3 regions of the Herbaspirillum sp. NPDC101396 genome follow, and region 2 is predicted to be linked to each of the others. Evidence: predicted binding sites of a transcription regulator. Region 2 holds the regulator's gene; each other region holds the start of a gene.
What was found. Region 2 encodes LexA, which represses DNA repair genes until DNA is damaged. Its sites were predicted from a motif close to ACTGTATNNNNATACAGT; they were not measured.
Positions count from the first base shown of each region.

Region 1: a site for LexA is predicted at 4,362-4,379, ahead of imuA (translesion DNA synthesis-associated protein ImuA). Genes of this name have one in related genera too.
Region 3: a site for LexA is predicted at 4,135-4,152, ahead of ACIROY_RS03390 (ATP-dependent helicase). Genes of this name have one in related genera too.

Region 1 covers NZ_JBIWNT010000001.1:1,075,706-1,081,615, forward strand. Annotated here, with positions in the region: gene ACIROY_RS04845 (error-prone DNA polymerase) at 1-2,215, opposite strand, end outside; gene ACIROY_RS04850 (Y-family DNA polymerase) at 2,228-3,706, opposite strand; gene imuA (translesion DNA synthesis-associated protein ImuA) at 3,636-4,349, opposite strand; gene ACIROY_RS04860 (pyridoxamine 5'-phosphate oxidase family protein) at 4,459-5,037, opposite strand; gene ACIROY_RS04865 (MFS transporter) at 5,331-5,910, shown strand, end outside.
Region 2 covers NZ_JBIWNT010000007.1:33,808-39,717, forward strand. Annotated here, with positions in the region: gene ACIROY_RS22100 (replicative DNA helicase) at 1-1,336, opposite strand, end outside; gene rplI (50S ribosomal protein L9) at 1,509-1,961, opposite strand; gene rpsR (30S ribosomal protein S18) at 1,988-2,272, opposite strand; gene priB (primosomal replication protein N) at 2,306-2,599, opposite strand; gene rpsF (30S ribosomal protein S6) at 2,634-3,002, opposite strand; gene lexA (transcriptional repressor LexA) at 3,255-3,899, shown strand; gene ACIROY_RS22130 (tetratricopeptide repeat protein) at 4,084-5,910, shown strand, end outside.
Region 3 covers NZ_JBIWNT010000001.1:769,714-775,623, reverse strand. Annotated here, with positions in the region: gene ACIROY_RS03410 (CMD domain protein) at 1-454, shown strand, start outside; gene ACIROY_RS03405 (peroxidase-related enzyme) at 451-1,041, shown strand; gene gcvH (glycine cleavage system protein GcvH) at 1,072-1,449, shown strand; gene ACIROY_RS03395 (NUDIX domain-containing protein) at 1,597-2,010, opposite strand; gene ACIROY_RS03390 (ATP-dependent helicase) at 2,007-4,097, opposite strand; gene ACIROY_RS03385 (hypothetical protein) at 4,460-4,744, shown strand; gene ACIROY_RS03380 (diguanylate cyclase domain-containing protein) at 5,596-5,910, shown strand, end outside.

The DNA of each region.
Region 1 (5,910 bases), on a different contig from region 2:
CGCCGAAGCCCTGGATCTGGCGGAAGATGGCGTCGGCAAACTCTTGCGTGTAACCGCGCTCGAGCATGCCGTCGATCAGTTTCTTCTGGTACTTGTCCATGCCGCCCTTGCGCTTCCACGCCGCCATCGCGCGCCGCAGGCCGTCGGCCTCGCCGGGCGTGAAGCCGGCCGCCAGTACGGCGATCTGCATTACCTGCTCCTGGAAGATCGGCACGCCGCGTGTGCGTTCCAATGCCTGCTTCAATATTTCCTTGGGATAGGTTTCCGGCTCCAGACCTTCGCGCCGCCGTAAAAAAGGATGGACCATGCCCCCCTGGATCGGCCCCGGCCGCACGATCGCCACCTGCACCACGAGGTCGTAGAAGCGACGCGGTTTCAGGCGCGGCAGCATGCTCATCTGGGCGCGGCTTTCGATCTGGAAGACGCCGATGGTGTCGGCCTGGCAGATCATGTCGTAGGTGACCGGATCTTCGCGCGGAATGTCCTGCAGCTCGAACGATATGCCGCGCCGCTTGGCGACCAGTTCCAGCGCGCGCCGCAAGGCCGACAGCATGCCCAGCGCCAGCACGTCGACCTTGAGCAGGCCGAGCGATTCGAGGTCGTCCTTGTCCCACTGGATCACCGAGCGGTCCGGCATGGCGGCGTTTTCTATCGGCACCAGCCGCGACAGCTTGTCGCGGGCAATCACAAAGCCGCCGCTGTGCTGCGACAGATGCCGCGGGAAGTTGAGCAATTGCCGCGCCAGGATGGCCCACTGATGTGCGATCGGCGACTGCGGATCGAGGCCGCATTCGGCGAAGCGGTCCAGCAGGTTGTCGCGATGATCGAACCATTGCTGCGACTTGGCCACCTTGTCGACGATGGACTCGTCCACGCCAAGCGCCTTGCCGACGTCGCGCAGCACGCCGCGCGGCCGGTAGGTGTGCACGGCGGCGGCGATGGCGGCGCGCATGCGGCCGTATTTGCGGTAGATGTACTGGATCACCTCTTCGCGCCGCTGGTGCTCGAAGTCGACGTCGATGTCGGGCGGCTCGCCGCGCTCCTTGCTGATGAAGCGTTCGAACAGCATGGTCGAACAGGTCGGATCGACTTCGGTCACGCCAAGGCAATAGCACACCACCGAGTTGGCCGCCGAGCCGCGACCCTGGCGCAGAATGCCGTTGTCCTTGGCGAAACGCACGATGTCGTAGACGGTCAAAAAGTACGGCTCGTAAGCCAGGTCGTTGATCAGCGTCAGCTCATGTTCGAGCTGTGTGGACACTGACTCCGGGATGCCGGCGGGATAGCGCAGGTGGGCGCCGAGATAGGCTTCCTGCCGCAAATACGCGGCGGGCGTCTGGCCTTCAGGCACCAGTTCTTCGGGATATTCGTAACGCAGTTCATTGAGCTTGAAGTTGCACAGGGACGCGATGCGCAAGCTTTCTTCCAGCGCCGCCGCCGGAAAAATATTCGCCAGCCGCAACCGCGAGCGCAGGTGCTGCTCGGCGTTCGGCGCCAGGTCGTAGCCGCAGTCGCCGACCGCCTTGCCGAGCCGGATGGCGGTCAGCGTGTCCTGCAAGGGCTTGCGCGAACGCACGTGCATGTTGACCTGGCCGACTGCGACCACCGGCAATCGACTGGACTCGGCAGCCTCCTGGACCACGCCGCGATGCAGGTCGTCGAGCGGCCGGTACAGCTGGGTCAGGCCTAGCCAGGCGCGCTGCGGAAAGGTGCGCGCCAACCAGTCGGCCTGCTGCGCCAGCAACGTGGCGTCGGCCGGATAATGCGGCGCCAATACCAGCAGGCAATCGGGCAAACCGCGCAAGTGCGCATGCGAGGCCTGCGGCGCGGAAAAATCCTCAATGCCGATGCGGTAGCTGCCCTTCTCGGCGCGCGTGCGACCAAGCGTAATCAGCTCCGACAGGTTGCCGTAACCTTCGCGATTCTGCGCCAATGCGATCAGCGTGAGCGGCGGCTGCCCTGCTTCCCATTCGATGCGGAAATACGATCCGATGATCAGCTTCAGCTTGGAATCCTTGGTCTCTACATGCGCGCGCACCACGCCGGCCAGCGAACATTCGTCGGTCACGGCCAGCGCCGTGTACCCCAGCTGCACCGCGCGCGCGGCGAGCTCTTCGGCGTGCGAAGCGCCTTCGAGGAAGGTGAAGTTGGACAGGCAGAACAGTTCTGCGTAATCGGGGATCCGCACCGGCATCGACGTGGGCTTCTCAGGCATGGCGCACCTCTCTCAGCCGAACACGCCGTGCAGATACCAATGCGGTTCGACACCGTCGACATCGCCGATGCGCTCGCGATAGATCCAGTAGTGGCAATGATCGGCGCCTGCCGCGATGTAGTAGTCGCGCGTGACCAGCAGCCCGTTCCACCAGCCGGCTTCGATGCGTTCGGGTGGCGACACCGGGCGCAGGCGCGAGCCGTAATACGGCCGGTGCTGACGCATGACCAGCGCCACCGGCTTTTCCAGCAGCCAGCCCGGACGCGGCGGCAACGGGCGCGCGTCGAGCGGCGCGGCCGGCTCCATCACGGACACCCAGCGGTTGGCCTGCTCCGGCCGGTAGTCGGCCAGCGGCGACGGCTGCAACACGTGTTCGGCGCCCAGCCGCGCCACCAGCAATTCGACCAGACGCTTGTAGTCTTCCGGTGTGCCGCCCGGCTCGGGAAACAGGCTCTCGCTGGCCGGCGCCATGGCTTCGGTGCGCGCCGCTTCCAGCACCACGGCGATGACGGGGGCACTGATCTCGAGCTGCGCCAAGCGCTCTTTCAGCAAGCGGATCAGGTGCGCGTCCTGCCAGGTCGGCTCGGCCAGGGCGAGTTCGATCACGGTCGGCGCGACGGCCTGGCGGCCGCGTTCGTGCTCCAGTTGCACGCACACCTGCGTGACCGCCAGCTGGCGCGCCGTGAGCCAGCCGCACAGTTGCGCCAGCAAGGCTTGCACGGTGTGCTGCGCAGCCTCGGCATGTTCGATGCGCTCGGTCAGTTCGATGCGCTGGCGGAAGCTCGGCGGCGTCTCTATCCAGGCATGCAGTTCCGTCGCTTCGCCGTAGGCGCAATCGAGCGCATCCAGCATGCGGGTGTCGCCGCGCCGCTGCAGACCGGCGCGCGGCAAACCACGCAGGTCGGAGAGGTTGCGGCAGCCGATTCCCTTGAGCCAGTCGAGATAAGGCAGCGCGGCCGGCAAGGCGCTTACCGGCAAGCGATCAAGGCGGCGCTGCAGGCGCGGCCTACTCAGCGTGCGCGGATGATGATGACCCGGCAGATGGCAATGGCGCGCCAGCAAGGCGGCGCCGGCTGCGGTCGGGGCGCAGCTGACGGCGGCGGTCAGGCCGAGCTGGCGCACGGTGGCGCGCACGCGCCGGCACAAGGCGCGAATGCCGCCGAACAAACGCAGGCTGGCGCCGATGTCGAGCACGATGGTGGCGTCGTCGCTGAAGGCGGCTTGCGGCGTGTATTGCAGCAGCGCGGTGGCGGCGCCGGACAGCGCCTGCGCTTCGCGCTCGATGGCGCGCTCGTGCATGTGGGCGCGCGGCAGCAAGGCCAGCACACCGCCGCGGCGCATGCCGTAACGCACGCCGGCGTCGCAGGCCGGCTGCGACGCCGCCATGACGCGGGTGTGCTCCAGCACGACCGCGTCAGCCTCATCCGACCAGTTCGGATAAAACACTTCCAGCGGTAACAGGGGCAGGTGTACGGCGATCCACAGACGCATGATGCAAAAGATTCAGAGAAGGCAGTGAAACAAACAAGGGGGTGTCGCGTTGCGGACCGCGCCGCTTGACGAAGCCGATATCGACGCCGCCCGCGGCGGCCGTCAGCGACAGCCGCAACGGCGCCGGCGAGGCATCCTGGGCGCAACTGAGCGGCCGCAGCATGACGAACAAGGTATTGCCTCCCTGCGCCGCCAGATGCAGCCGGCGCACGCTCTCCTTGCGCAGATTGCGCTGCCAGAACAGCAGCACGGCGCAACTGTCCGATTTCAGTATCTGCTCGGCGGCCCAGGCGGCGTCGGCGCTGGTGGCGGCGCGCACCGACAGCAGGCGTGCAGCATCAACGCCCAGCTGGCGCCAGCCGATCGCTTGCGGCGCATGCGGCGTCTGCACCAGCGCAATACGGCGCGGCGCCAAGGCTTTCAAGGCAGGGCCAAGCAAACGCAACTCGCCCGCTCCCGGTTGCCGCAACAGCAAGTCGATCAGCGCCCCGGTCGGCCAGCCATGCCCCGGCAACTCCGCCGACAGCTCCGCAAAGCCGGTGTCGAGACAGCGCGCGCCGCCCCGCGCCAGCTGCGATGCGCGCCAGAGGGAGCTGTGAATGCTTTGAGGACTGTCAATAATGTCAAGAGATGGCGGAGGCATAAGGCATTGAATACTGTGTTTATATACAGTATATTGCCAGCTCCGCTTAGTCAACCTGAGATGCGCGATTCGTCAATATCGGCGTTGCCGGAAAGAAATCATGCCAACTTCATGGCGCCACCCACGTGCCGGGCCACTGATCGCCATTGCGGCGGAACACTGCGCGCCGGTGGCCGTCGGGAGAGATGTCGAGATATTCGAGCTTGTCCAGCACCACGCGCACCGGGCAGAAATTCGCATAGCCGTCGCCGCTGCCCGGTTCCCGAACATGACCGGCTTCGGGCGCATCAAGCGGCGTGCCCGGTGCAAACGGCGTGCGGTACAGGATCAGCGTATGCGGTCGCGCGGCGCTCCAGATGGCGCGCCGTTCGGCCTCGTCGGCGCAGATCTGCGCGCGGCCTTCGAGGCGGATCTGCACGAAGTTGTCGAGATCGAGTCCGGTCATGGCAATGCGCGGATCGGCGCGCAGCTCGGCGACCTTGGCCGAACGCATGTCGGTGTGGAAGGAGATCGAACCGCCCTGCTGGTCCGCATCGCGCAAGACCACGGTGCGCACCTGCGGCATGCCGGCAGCCGCGCCGATGCCATTGGTGGCGGCTTGCCACATCGTCAACGGCGTGCGTTGCGGACCGGCGCCTGCGGCGAGTGCTTTCCATATTGCGGCGTGGATGTCGTTCAGTGCAGTCATGGGCGGTTCTTGCCTTCCGTCAGGGAGGCCGCCATTGTAATCGCGTCACCGCTGTTGCGGCGCGCATACGCCGTCCACGATGGCGCTGCGAAATATTTCTCGTCTCGGCTACAATATTTTCCCTCATGATCCGTCTTCATCCTGTCCATCAATCCCCAACCCCGGCTTCGGCCCCGCGCTCCCACCGCGGCTGCCGTCGACTTGCCGATTGAACATCGCTCCCACTCCGGTCGACCGGCACACATAAATACGGCGAGCGCATGCACGCCCGCTCCACCAAGAAAGAAAAAAACATGACTTCTGCAACCCCGGCAACTCCTGCTGCTCCTTTACAGTTTTCTCCTTACCAAAAGTTCGTCGTCGGCGTGCTGGCCTTCCTGCAATTCGCCGTGATCCTCGACTTCATGCTGATGTCGCCGCTGGGCGCGCTGATCATGCCGGCCATGCAGATCACGCCGCAGCAATTCGGCCTGGTGGTGTCGGCCTACGCCTTCAGCGCCGGCGTCTCCGGCCTGCTGACCGCCGGCTTCGCCGACCGCTTCGACCGCAAGAAACTGCTGCTGTTTTTCTATACCGGCTTCATCATCGGCACGCTGTGGTGCGGCCTGGCGCAGACCTTTGAAAGCCTGTTGATCGCGCGCATCGTCACCGGCCTGTTCGGCGGCGTGATCGGCTCCATCGTGCTGGCGATCTCGACCGACCTGTTCCCGCTGCAGATGCGCGGCCGCGTCATGGGCATGATCCAGACCGCATTCGCAGCGAGCCAGGTGCTCGGCATCCCGATCGGCCTGTACCTGTCGAGCCGCTGGAACTGGCACATCCCCTTCATCGCCATGGCCGGCATGGGCCTGGTCGGCGGCCTCATCGTGTTCT
Region 2 (5,910 bases):
CAAGGCGGATACTGCCGATCGGACCGTTACGCTGCTTGCCGATGATGATTTCGGCGGTGCCTTTGTCCGGTGAATCGGGATTGTAAACTTCGTCACGGTAAATGAACAAAATCACGTCGGCATCCTGCTCGATGGCGCCGGATTCGCGCAAGTCGGACATCACGGGACGCTTGTTGGGACGTTGCTCCAGCGCGCGGTTCAGCTGCGACAAGGCGATCACCGGGCAATTGAGTTCCTTGGCAAGGCCCTTCAGGCTCCGCGAAATTTCGGAAATTTCAGAGGCGCGGTTTTCGCCGCTGTTGCCGCCGCCGTTGCCTGACATCAGTTGCAAGTAGTCGATGATGATCAGACCGAGCTTGCCGCATTGGCGCGCCAGGCGACGCGAGCGCGCGCGCAATTCGATTGGACTCAAGGCCGGTGTTTCATCGATGTAGAACTGCGCGTCGTTCATCTTCTGAATCGCGTGCGTCAGGCGCGGCCAGTCTTCGTCGATCAGGCGGCCGGTGCGCAGGCGATGCTGGTCGAGACGGCCGACCGAGCCCAGCATACGCATGGCCAGCTGGGCGCCGCCCATTTCCATCGAGAACACGGCAACCGGCAGGCCGCTGTCGATGGCAACGTTTTCACCGATGTTGATGGAAAACGCAGTTTTACCCATCGAAGGACGGCCGGCCACGATGATCAGATCGCCCGGCTGCAAGCCGGAAGTCATCTTGTCGAGATCGATGAAGCCGGTCGGCACGCCGGTGATGTCGCTGGTGCTGTCGCGGTTGTACAGTTCGTCGATGCGCTCGACCACCTGGGTCAGCAGCGGCTGAATCGACAGGAAGCCTTGCGAGCCGCGCGAGCCCTCTTCCGCGATCGCGAAAATCTTGGATTCGGCCTCGTCGAGCATCTGCTTGACGTTCTTGCCTTGGGGGTGGAAAGCATCGCCTGAAATCTCATCCGACACCGTGATCAGCTTGCGCAGGATGCCGCGGTCGCGCACGATTTCGGCGTAGCGACGGATATTCGCCGCAGAAGGCGTGTTTTGCGCCAGCGCGTTGAGATAGCTCAGGCCGCCCACTTCTTCGGCCTTGCCGCTGGTGGACATTGCCTCGTAGACGGTGATCACGTCGGCCGGCTTGCTTTCATTGATCAGCTTAACGATGTGCTGGAAGATGATGCGATGATCGTAGCGATAAAAATCTTCTGCGCTGACGAAGTCGGCAATACGATCCCACGCAGCATTATCAAGCATCAAACCGCCAAGGACGGATTGTTCGGCTTCGATGGAGTGCGGCGGGACGCGCAGGGATTCTAGTTGCGGATCGGGAGATGCGTTCATGGCGCGCATTATACCTGCTAAGAGTAGTCGCTACAGGTGCGGAGGCAGATTAGCCGGCGGTTTTACAAACTACGGTCAGACTTGCACCGGTCCCGGCATGATGTACGGGACCGGAAAAATAAAAAAGCCAGGCGAACCCGGCTTCTTTATCAAAACAGATGGAACGACTTGGCGTAATGAATTACGCGTGGTCGCCCGCAACAGCAACAGTCACGTCAACCACGACGTCGGTGTGCAGAGCAACCGACACAGCGTGATCGCCAACGATCTTCAGAGGACCTTGTGGCAGACGAACTTGCGCCTTTTCGACCGGGAAACCTTGCTTTGTCAGCGCGTCAGCGATGTCAAAGTTGGTCACGGAACCGAACAGACGACCGTCAACGCCGGACTTCTGGGTGATCTTGACTGTCAGGCCGGCCAGTTTTTCGCCTTGGGCTTGTGCTGCTGCCAGCTTTTCAGCGGCGGCTTTTTCCAACTCGGCGCGCTTCGCTTCGAATTCAGCGATAGCGGCTGTTGTGGCGCGGCGCGCCATGCGTTGCGGGATCAGGAAGTTACGTGCGTAACCGTCCTTGACGCGGACGACTTCGCCCAGACCACCGAGATTAACGACTTTTTCCAACAGAATGACTTGCATGTTTTTCTCCTATATCTCGTCGTCAATTACGCGTTGTGCAGATCTGTGTATGGCAGCAACGCGAGGTAGCGTGCGCGCTTGATCGCTGTGTCAACTTGACGCTGATAGTGTGCCTTGGTGCCGGTCAGACGTGCTGGCATGATCTTGCCGTTTTCTTGCACGAAATCCTTCAGAGTGTCGACGTCTTTGTAATCGACTTGCTCAACACCTGCGGCTGTGAAACGGCAGAATTTTTTACGCTTGAACAGCGGGTTTTGCTGTTGGCGTTTTTGCTTCAACTTGCTTTTATCGAACTTTTTACCGAATGCCATTTTGCGGCTCCTGATATCTAAAATTGAGTGGTTCTAAACTACAGATTCAAAATCAACGATGTGAAACACGAAGCTTTTGCTGTTGCGATTCCTGCGCGCCATGAAACCGCTGAACTTGAGCATCTCGCCGAGACCGGCCCGGTTAAGCCGACCTGAAATTTCGCCTGCAGCGAATGCAGTGATTTCAAACTCGACCAACCTCTTGATGCCCGCTTCCGTCTGCTCCGATTGGTGCTGCAACTTCGCAGTCACTACCGGGATGCCTGCCGGGGTGTAACGTATGACGTCACGCTCGGCGATGGTGGCAACAAACTGAAAGTGATTCACGCTCCCTGATGCTTTTCTATCGCAATGTCAGCAATTAAGCCGCTGGTGCTTCTGCGCGATTGCTCTTTACTGCGTCTTCCTTCTGGACAGCCTTCAGGATTGGCGAAGGACCGGTTTCGGCCTTCTTCATCTTGACTGTCAGGTGACGCAACACTGCATCGTTGAACTTGAAGCCGGTTTCGATTTCGGCCAGAGTTTCGCCGTCAACTTCGATATTCAGGCAAACATAGTGTGCTTTTGCCAGTTTTTGGATTTGGTACGCCAATTGACGGCGGCCCCAATCTTCGACACGGTGAATCTTGCCGCCGCGTGCAGTAACGATGCCTTTGTAACGCTCGATCATCGCTGGAACTTGCTCGCTTTGGTCCGGATGGACGATAAATACGATTTCATAATGACGCATGTAGACTCCTTTATGGACTGATTAACAAATCGCCCACCTCGGCGTCAAGACGAGTGTGGGAAGAGGAAAGCCCGCAATCATATACCAGAATGCCAAAAACCTCAATGCTTTCAGGCATTTGCCGTGGAACAGCGCCCACAGATCGGAAAACGGTCGATGACATGATTTCAATATTGCAGATTGACACTGCTTTATAACTGTATAAAAATACAGACTGTTTATGCAACCAGCATAACTTCCCCGAAAGCCGACATGCTCAAACTGACCGCTCGCCAGGAACAGATTCTGAATCTGATCAAAGACGCCATCGAAAACACCGGCTTCCCGCCTACACGAGCAGAAATCGCCAATGAGCTGGGCTTCCGCTCCGCCAATGCCGCCGAAGAGCATCTGCAGGCGCTGGCGCGCAAAGGCGCCATCGAAATTTCTCCGGGCACCTCGCGCGGAATCCGCCTGCGAGATGGATCGATTACCAATCCTGGCCGCCAGATGGCGCTGCCCCACCCTGCACTCATGCAGCTGCCGCTGGTCGGCCGCGTCGCCGCCGGCTCGCCGATCCTGGCGCAAGAACATATTGAGAGCAATTACAACGTCGACCCGGCGCTGTTTTCGGCCAAGCCGGACTACTTGCTGAAGGTGCGCGGCATGTCGATGCGCGATGCCGGCATTCTGGACGGCGATCTTCTCGCGGTAAAAAAGGCCGATCAGGCGCGCAACGGACAGATCGTCGTGGCGCGCATTGGTGACGACGTTACCGTCAAGCGCTATCGCAAGACCGGCTCACTGATTGAATTGTTGCCTGAAAATCCCGACTTCAAGGTGATCAAGGTCTCTTCCGAAGAGGAAAACTTCGCCCTGGAAGGCTTGGCCGTCGGCTTGCTGCGCAGCTGGAATTGATCCAGTCGCGAGCAGCACCCAGATAAAGCCCGCTAAATCGCGGGCTTTTTTTACGTCTGTTTGCAAGATCGAAACCGGAATTGCATCATATGATATGCACAGCTTATTGCGACCGGATCAAGCACTACAAGACACTCTTCCGCTCGCAAAGCAGCACAACTACTTAATCCGGCAAGGAATCACAATGTCAACGCGTAGCAGCAACAAGCCCGCCAACAAGAGCACTCAACCCAATGTCAAAGATCTCCTGGCCGTAAGAGAGTGCCTGAGCTTGCTGGACGATCACAAGGTCGACGAGGCAAAAGTACTATGCGCCCAGGTGCTCAAGCGCGCGCCGAATCTTGTCTATGCCAATCATGCCTGGGGCTTGATCGCCATGCATAAGAATGACTATGTCACGGCAGAGGCAGCCCTGCGCAAAGCCGTGGCGGCAGACCCGAAAAATTCCGAATACGTTGCCAACCTGGCGACCTCCGTCCTCAACCAGGACAGGATCGATGATGCCATCGCACTGTACGAAGAAGCCATCAAGCTCAACAGCGAGAACAAAGATGCACGCATCGGCTTGGCCAACGCCCTGCACGAAAAGAACGATCCTGACGCCTCGATCGCCTACTTCGAGGACGCCGTCAAACGCAATCCCGATGCGCCCGGCCCGCTGTCCCACCTGGGCAAGGCCCTGATCGATGCAAAGCAATACAAGGAGGCCGTCGGCGTCCTGTTCAAGTCCTTGCAACTGCAAATCAATTTCGCTCCGGCACACACCAACCTGGGCATCGCCTTCCAGGAAATGGACATGCTCAAGGATGCCCTGGAATGCCACAAGACCTCCCTGCTGCTGGACCCCACGGACATCTACGCGCAAAACAAGATAGCCGACACGTACATCAAGCAAAAAGACTACGACAAGGCCAACGAGCACTATCGGCGCGTCCTGGAGCTGGCGCCCAAGGATCCGAACAGCTACACCAAACTCGCATCGAGCCTGTTCACCCATCAGGATCGCTACGAAGAGGCCATGGCGCTGTTCCACCAGGCGCTTGAGGTCGATCCCAAGCATCCGGTGACGCTCAACAATATCGGCGCAACAATGTATGACTACGGCGAGACGGTGTCTTCGTTGCAATATTTCAAGGATGCACTCGCGCTCAAGCCCAACTACCTGACCGCGCAGCACAATCTTGCGCTTGGACAACTTCTGGCCGGCGACCTGAAAGACGGCTGGGCCAATCACGAAAGCCGGCTGGAAGTCAAAGAGCGTCGCTACGTCTATAAATTGATCCACAAGCTTTTCGGCCTGATCCCGAAATGGGACGGCAAATCCTCGCTCAAGGGCAAGTACATCCTGCTGATGCACGAACAAGGCTTCGGCGACAGCATCCAGTTCGTCCGCTACGTCCACAAGCTGCTGGAGCAAGGCGCCCGCGTGGCCCTGCATGTGAAAGATCCGCTCGCTCGCCTGTTCCGCAGCGTGTCCGATCAGGTGACCCTGGTGCGCGAGAACGATCCGCTGCCCAAATGCGACTGCGCTTACGTGCTGATGAGCCTGCCGCACGCCCTCGGCACTGATCGTGTCGAAGATATCCCATCCTATCCATCCTACCTGTCCGCAGATCCGCTGGACGTCAAGAGCTGGAAAGACAAAATGGACTCGCTTGCCGGCAATACCGGCGATTTGCGCGTCGGCTTCGTATGGGCCGGCAATCCGGAGCACGGCAATGACCGCAAGCGTTCGATTCCGCTGGAGACCTTCGCACCGCTATTCAATACACCTGGCGTCCAATTCTTTTCCATCCAGAAAGGACTGGCCACACCGGAACTGGCCAAGCTTCCCAAAGAACTGCCTGTATACAATATAGGCGACGCCTTTAACGACTTTGCCGATACGGCCGCAGCGATGGCTAATCTGGATCTGATTATCAGCGTCGACACCTCGGTGGTCCATCTGGCCGGCGCGCTCGGCCGGCCAACCTGGACGTTGCTGGCCCACACCCCGGACTGGCGCTGGCTG
Region 3 (5,910 bases), on a different contig from region 2:
GCATGCCTTGCGCCACCAGCGCGAAAAAGTCGCGGTCGCCTCGCAGGGCAGCTATGACGCGCTGTTCGACCCGGCGCTGGAAGGTATCTCCCTGGACGAGCGCCTGCTGGTTGCGTTGTACGCCTGTCGCCTGGCCGGCGCGCGTGAAGTCGCCGCGCATTACCGCGCACGGCTGGACGCCTTGCCGGCCGACGCGGCACAGATTGCCGTCGCCGCCGACGGCGCCCCCGAACAATTGCCGGAAGGCCGCCTGCGCGCCATGCTGGCCTTCACACGTGCGCTGACCGAGCGTCCGGTGGAAGGCGACAAGGCCGCCTTGCATACCTTGCCGGCCGCCGGCATCAGCACGCCCGCCGTGGTCGCGCTGTCGCAACTGATCGCCTTCATTTCGTACCAGATCCGCGTCGTCGCCGGTCTGAAAGCCATGAAACTGGCCAGCAAGGAGCAAGCATGAGCACCATCATCAAATCGCACGGTTTCACCAACGAAGTGCTGGAGTGGGACGCATGGCTCGACGTCATCGACATCGACCAGGCCAGCGAAGACCAGATCAAGGTCCTGGAAGAGAGCCATCCCAAGGCCAAGACCTCCGACTATTACCTGTTCCTCGCCCATCAGCCGGAAATCCTGCGCCAGCGCTCGGCCGCCTTCAACGCCATCATGTATGCGCCGGGCGGCATGTCGCGCGCCGAGCGCGAACTTGGTTCGATGGTGGTGTCGCGCATCAACGGCTGCGTCTACTGCGCCTCGGTGCATGCGCAGCGCTTCGAGCAACTGGCCAAGCGCAACGACACCGTGCAGCAGGTGTTCGACGATCCGTACACTGCCGGCACCGATGCGCGCGAGAAAGCCATCTCGCAGTTTTCCATCGATCTCACCAAGAATCCCAACGACGTCAATGCCGCCGGCATCCAGGCGCTCAAGGACGTCGGTCTCAGCGAGCAGGAAATCCTCGACCTGATCCATTCGGTCGCCATTTTCGCGTGGGCCAACCGCCTCATGCTGAACCTGGGCGAGCCGGTCTTCCCGGCGGCGCAATAATCCAATAATCGAGCAGACAAGGAGAGTCGCATGCTGATACCAGACACCCTCACTTACGCCGAAACGCACGAGTGGATCCGGCAGGAAGACGACGGCACCTTGACCGTCGGCATCACCGACTTCGGCCAGGACCAGCTCGGGCCATTGGTGTACGTACAGACGCCGGCGGTCGGCAGCGTGCTCCAGCGCGGCGCCGACGCCGGCGTGGTCGAATCCAACAAGACCGCATCCGACGTGCATGCGCCGGTGGCGGGCGAGGTGATTGCCGTCAATGACGAACTCGCCAACACACCGGAGGCCATCAACGGCGCGCCGTACGAACAATGGATTTTCAGGCTGCGTCCGGTGGAGACTTTCGATGAATCGCAGTTTCTTGATGCGGCTGCGTACACGAAGATGATCGGTTGACTACATCATCTGCATGCTTGATGGATTGGAAAACCGATTGAAGAGCCCGCCCTGTGCGGGCTTTTTATCGTCGTCGCTAGCCCACGCTCCCGGTCAAGCGCAGGTCGAAGTGCTAATGCAGGAAAGGCTGAAGACAGCGATGCAGGCTCAGTTGCTTGCGGTAGATGTACCGCACGCCGCCTCGATGGAACGCCGGTATCCCTCCGGCAGATCGACCGGCAAGGCATGAGGAGGAAACGTGCCCAGGCGTTTGTGCTCGTGGCTCACGGCCGGAGCATAGGAGCCGGTCAGCGTGCAGCGGTAGGTGGCGATGAAGACGTATTTTCCCGGGATCACTTCGAACAGATAGGTGTCGAGAGGCGCTCCAACGCTGACATGCAGGTCCAGTTCTTCGCGGATTTCGCGCGCCAGGCACTCGGCTGAGGACTCGCCCAAGTCAATCCGGCCGCCCGGCAGTTCCCATTCGTCGCGTTCGTTCAGCAAGAGTACGACGTCGCCGTCCGGCGTCAGCAAGACGCCTTTGACCGACACCGGATAGGCGGCCGAATGCGCGTCGCTCATTTCCACATCCCGCGCATGCGCGCTGCGACGTCGACGCGCATCTGCCGCGCATCGGGTCGGCCGCTTGGTCCGACAGCGACTACCGGCCAGGCGCTGCTGGTGAAATGCGGCAGCACGCCGGGAGGAATGAAGCGCGTGCGCGACGCATAGACGTGGCGGTCGCCTTGCGCGTGCTGGCCACCGGTGAAAAACTTTTGCGGCACCATCAGATGCAGGTCGTCCTTGGCGCGCGTCATGGCGACGTAGAGCAGGCGGCGTTCTTCTTCGATCTCGTCAGTGCTGCCGGTGGCCAGGTCTGCCGGGATACAGCCGTCGACGACGTTGAGCACGTACACCGATTTCCATTCCTGGCCTTTGGATGAATGGATGGTCGACAGGATCAGGTAGTCCTCGTCCAGCAGCGGTACGCCCGACTGGTCGCTGGTGGCGTCCGGCGGATCGAGCGTGAGTTCGGTCAGGAAGCGTTCGCGCGAGGGATAGCCGGAGGCGATCTGCTCCAGTTGCAGCAGGTCGGCCTGGCGTGTGGTGGCGTCTTCGTGCTTGCGCTCCAGATGCGGGGCGTACCAGTTGCGCGCATGGGCGATCTCGCCGGGCCAGCCGGTCTTGCCTTGCGCCATGAATTGCAGCACCTCGACGAAGCCGCGCCAGTCATCGCCGCTGCGTGGCGGCGCCGGCAATTCTGACAGCGCGGCAATCGGGTCGGCATGCGTGGACATGGCTTCCAGCACCTTTTGCGCCGAACCCGGACCGACGCCGGGCAACAGCTGCATCAGGCGGAAACCGGCCACGCGGTCGCGTGGATTCTGTACGAAACGCAGCATCGCCAGCATGTCCTTGACGTGCGCGCTGTCGAGGAATTTGAGACCGCCGAATTTGACGAAGGGAATGTTCCGGCGCACCAGTTCGATCTCCAGCGGGCCGCTATGGTCGGAGGCGCGGAACAGCACCGCCTGGTCCTTCAGCGTGCTGCCGGCTTCGCGGTTTTCAAGGATGCGTTCGACGATGTAGCGCGCCTGGTCGGCTTCGTCACGTACCGATACCAGTTGCGGTTTGTGGTCCGAGGCGCGCTCCGTCCACAGGTTTTTGGTGAAGCGTTCCAGCGCCTTGTCGATGACGCTGTTGGCGGCGGCCAGGATAGGTTGCGTCGAGCGGTAATTGCGGTCCAGCGTGACAATGTCGGCGGGTGGATCGAAGGCGCGAGGGAAGTCGAGGATGTTGCGCACCGTCGCCGCACGGAACGAGTAGATCGCCTGGGCGTCGTCGCCGACTACGGTGAGACCGCGACCGTCCGGTTTCAGTGCGAGCAGGATCGATGACTGCAGGCGGTTGGTGTCCTGGTATTCATCCACCAGCACGTGGTCGAAGCGCGCACCGATGTCGTCGGCCAGCACGCGCTCGCCGATGGTCTGCGCCCAGTACAGCAGCAGGTCATCGTAGTCGAGTACGTTGTGCGCCTGCTTGGCTTCGACGTAGGCGCCGAACAGCGTGCGCAGCTGCGCCTCCCATTCCGCGCACCACGGAAACACCTTGTGCAGGATGCTGTCCAGCGGCGCTTCCGAATTGACCACTCGCGAGTAGATGGCCAGGCAGGTGGCCTTGAGCGGGAAGCGCTTTTCAGTCTTCGACAAGCCCAGCTCATGTCGCACCAGGTTCATGAGGTCGGCCGAATCTTCGCGATCGTGGATGGAAAAATTGGGATCGAGTCCGATCTGGTCGGCGTACTCGCGCAGGATCTGTGCGCCGATGCCGTGGAAGGTGCCGGCCCACGACAAGGCGTCGGCCATGATGCGACCGTTGGCGCCGAGCGCTTCGCCACAGATGCGCTGGACCCGACGCGTCATTTCTGCGGCGGCGCGGCGCGAAAAAGTCATCAGTAAAATCCGGCGCGGATCGGCGCCGTTGACGATCAGATGGGCAACCCGGTGCGCCAGCGTATTGGTTTTGCCCGAACCGGCGCCGGCGATCACCAGCAAAGGGCGGCCAGGCTCCGGAGATGTGGCCTGCTGTCCCGGCAGTCGGGGGACGATGCCGAATTCCACCGCCTGGCGTTGTTCGGGGTTGAGTTTTTCCAGATAGTCGACGTTCATGCTGAGCCTTGGTGCGGCGGCAAAAGGAAGCTATTTTACTGGTGTTTTATACAGTCATTGGCGGCGGTTACAAAAAAGAAGGCGGGGCGAAAAGAGGCACTTGAGAGGACTGCCAAAATCATTTGCAAAGTGATGAAAGACCGACAATGGATTCTTTCGCGCTACTGTCTATACTGGTGTGGTTGCTCTTTGCTCATCTGTTTCAGGGACGCGCCCATGGTCAGCGATTATGCTGCAATGCCAGAACTGGCGCGGCTTCCAAGCTACCCATGATATTGCAGATTCAGTGCAGGAAGTGCTTGTGCAAGCCCCAGTCAATTGGTTAGAATTTCCTTCCAATAACTTCATCTTGAGGTGCTGCCATGGATAAGACTCTCGCTCTGCTCGATTGTTTGGTGCAACTCAAGGAAGCGCAGAGCTGCGCCGACGCCTTGCTGTCCGATATCGTCGCCGATGCCGTACGCGCCAACAGAGGCCACGGCAGCGTACCCAAGCCGGCGACCCTGAAAGCCTTCCGCAACGCGCTCAAATCCGCCAACACGCACTGCTACCAGGCCGAGCTGATCCTGGCGGAATTCGATGCCCTGCAAACCATCATGCCGATCGGCCAGCAACAGCCGATACGCACGGTGATTTACAGCGTCTGACCTGTAAGCCAGCTTCCTGGCTGCTTGCCACGCCCGCGCGGTCGGGCGCGTCTATGCGAGCCTGCCTGCCTGCAAATAACGCGCGCATATAGACCTGTAAAGTATCGCCAGAGTCCGTCCTGAGCTTGGCGTAACGGGATGACCGCTTGCATTGCGGGCAGGCGATGCGTTGTTCCTGAATCGGACGCGCACCGTTGACGAGTCGCGCCACGACGGCGCCGCAACGTGGGCAGGCCAGCACGACATCCACATGTGTCAATGCATCGGCGGAGATGATTGCCGGCGGGATGGATGCAGTCATGGATCGTTGTTGTTATGGTTTTCAGGCATCGGAGCAAAACACTGGATCATCCTAGGCGTCTTTACCGGGCTTGTCTGTCGCACAAAGTGGTGACACGGCAGCGCAAGTTGTTGTGGCAACATGCCGATGACCACTATTTTGGCTATCCCTTGCAGGCACCCGGCAACTCCTGCCGACCGGAATCATGCTGATCCGCACTATTCCTATGCAACGTTCGAAACACGGCATCGCCGGAACATTCTTGCTGCGCGGCACTCTCACAGTGCTGCTCGTTGTATTTATGGCGCGCCTGACCTGTTCCCGGCTTGTTTTTGGCGTTTTAAGTCCGTTCTAGTCCTTTCGGGTGACAGACCGCAACGAAGTTTGTGTCTACAATGGATTCGGCAGGCATGCAGCTTGCATTCGTTTCCTGCAGCGACGGCAACAAGGACGCACCCGGTACTTTCCACCATTCAGGCATTCCGGAGGTAAATTGCGGCGCGGATTTTCATTCAAGGCAAAATGGCCCAGGATCCTGATTCAGGACGGCTGGGGTCTGTCCGCCTGTTTCGTGCTGCTGTCATCCTTGGTGCTGGTCGTGATCTGGGGCATCACCCTGACGCATGTCTCCAGTGAAAAGAAGCTGGCCATGGAGAGCGCGTCTTCCGAGAGCCGCAACATGGCAGCCATCATGGCCGCCAATCTCAATGATCGCCTCAGCCGTGCCGGGCAGTACGCCACGGTCGGCAGCAAAGTCCTCGACGGCGACAGTACTGCAGCCGATTACCTGGGCCTGCTCTTCAACGGCGACAGCGCCTACGTGCGCGCCGCCGTCTTCGACGACCAGATGCGCCTGCGCTATTCCTCCGCCGGTCTGCCCGAAGAA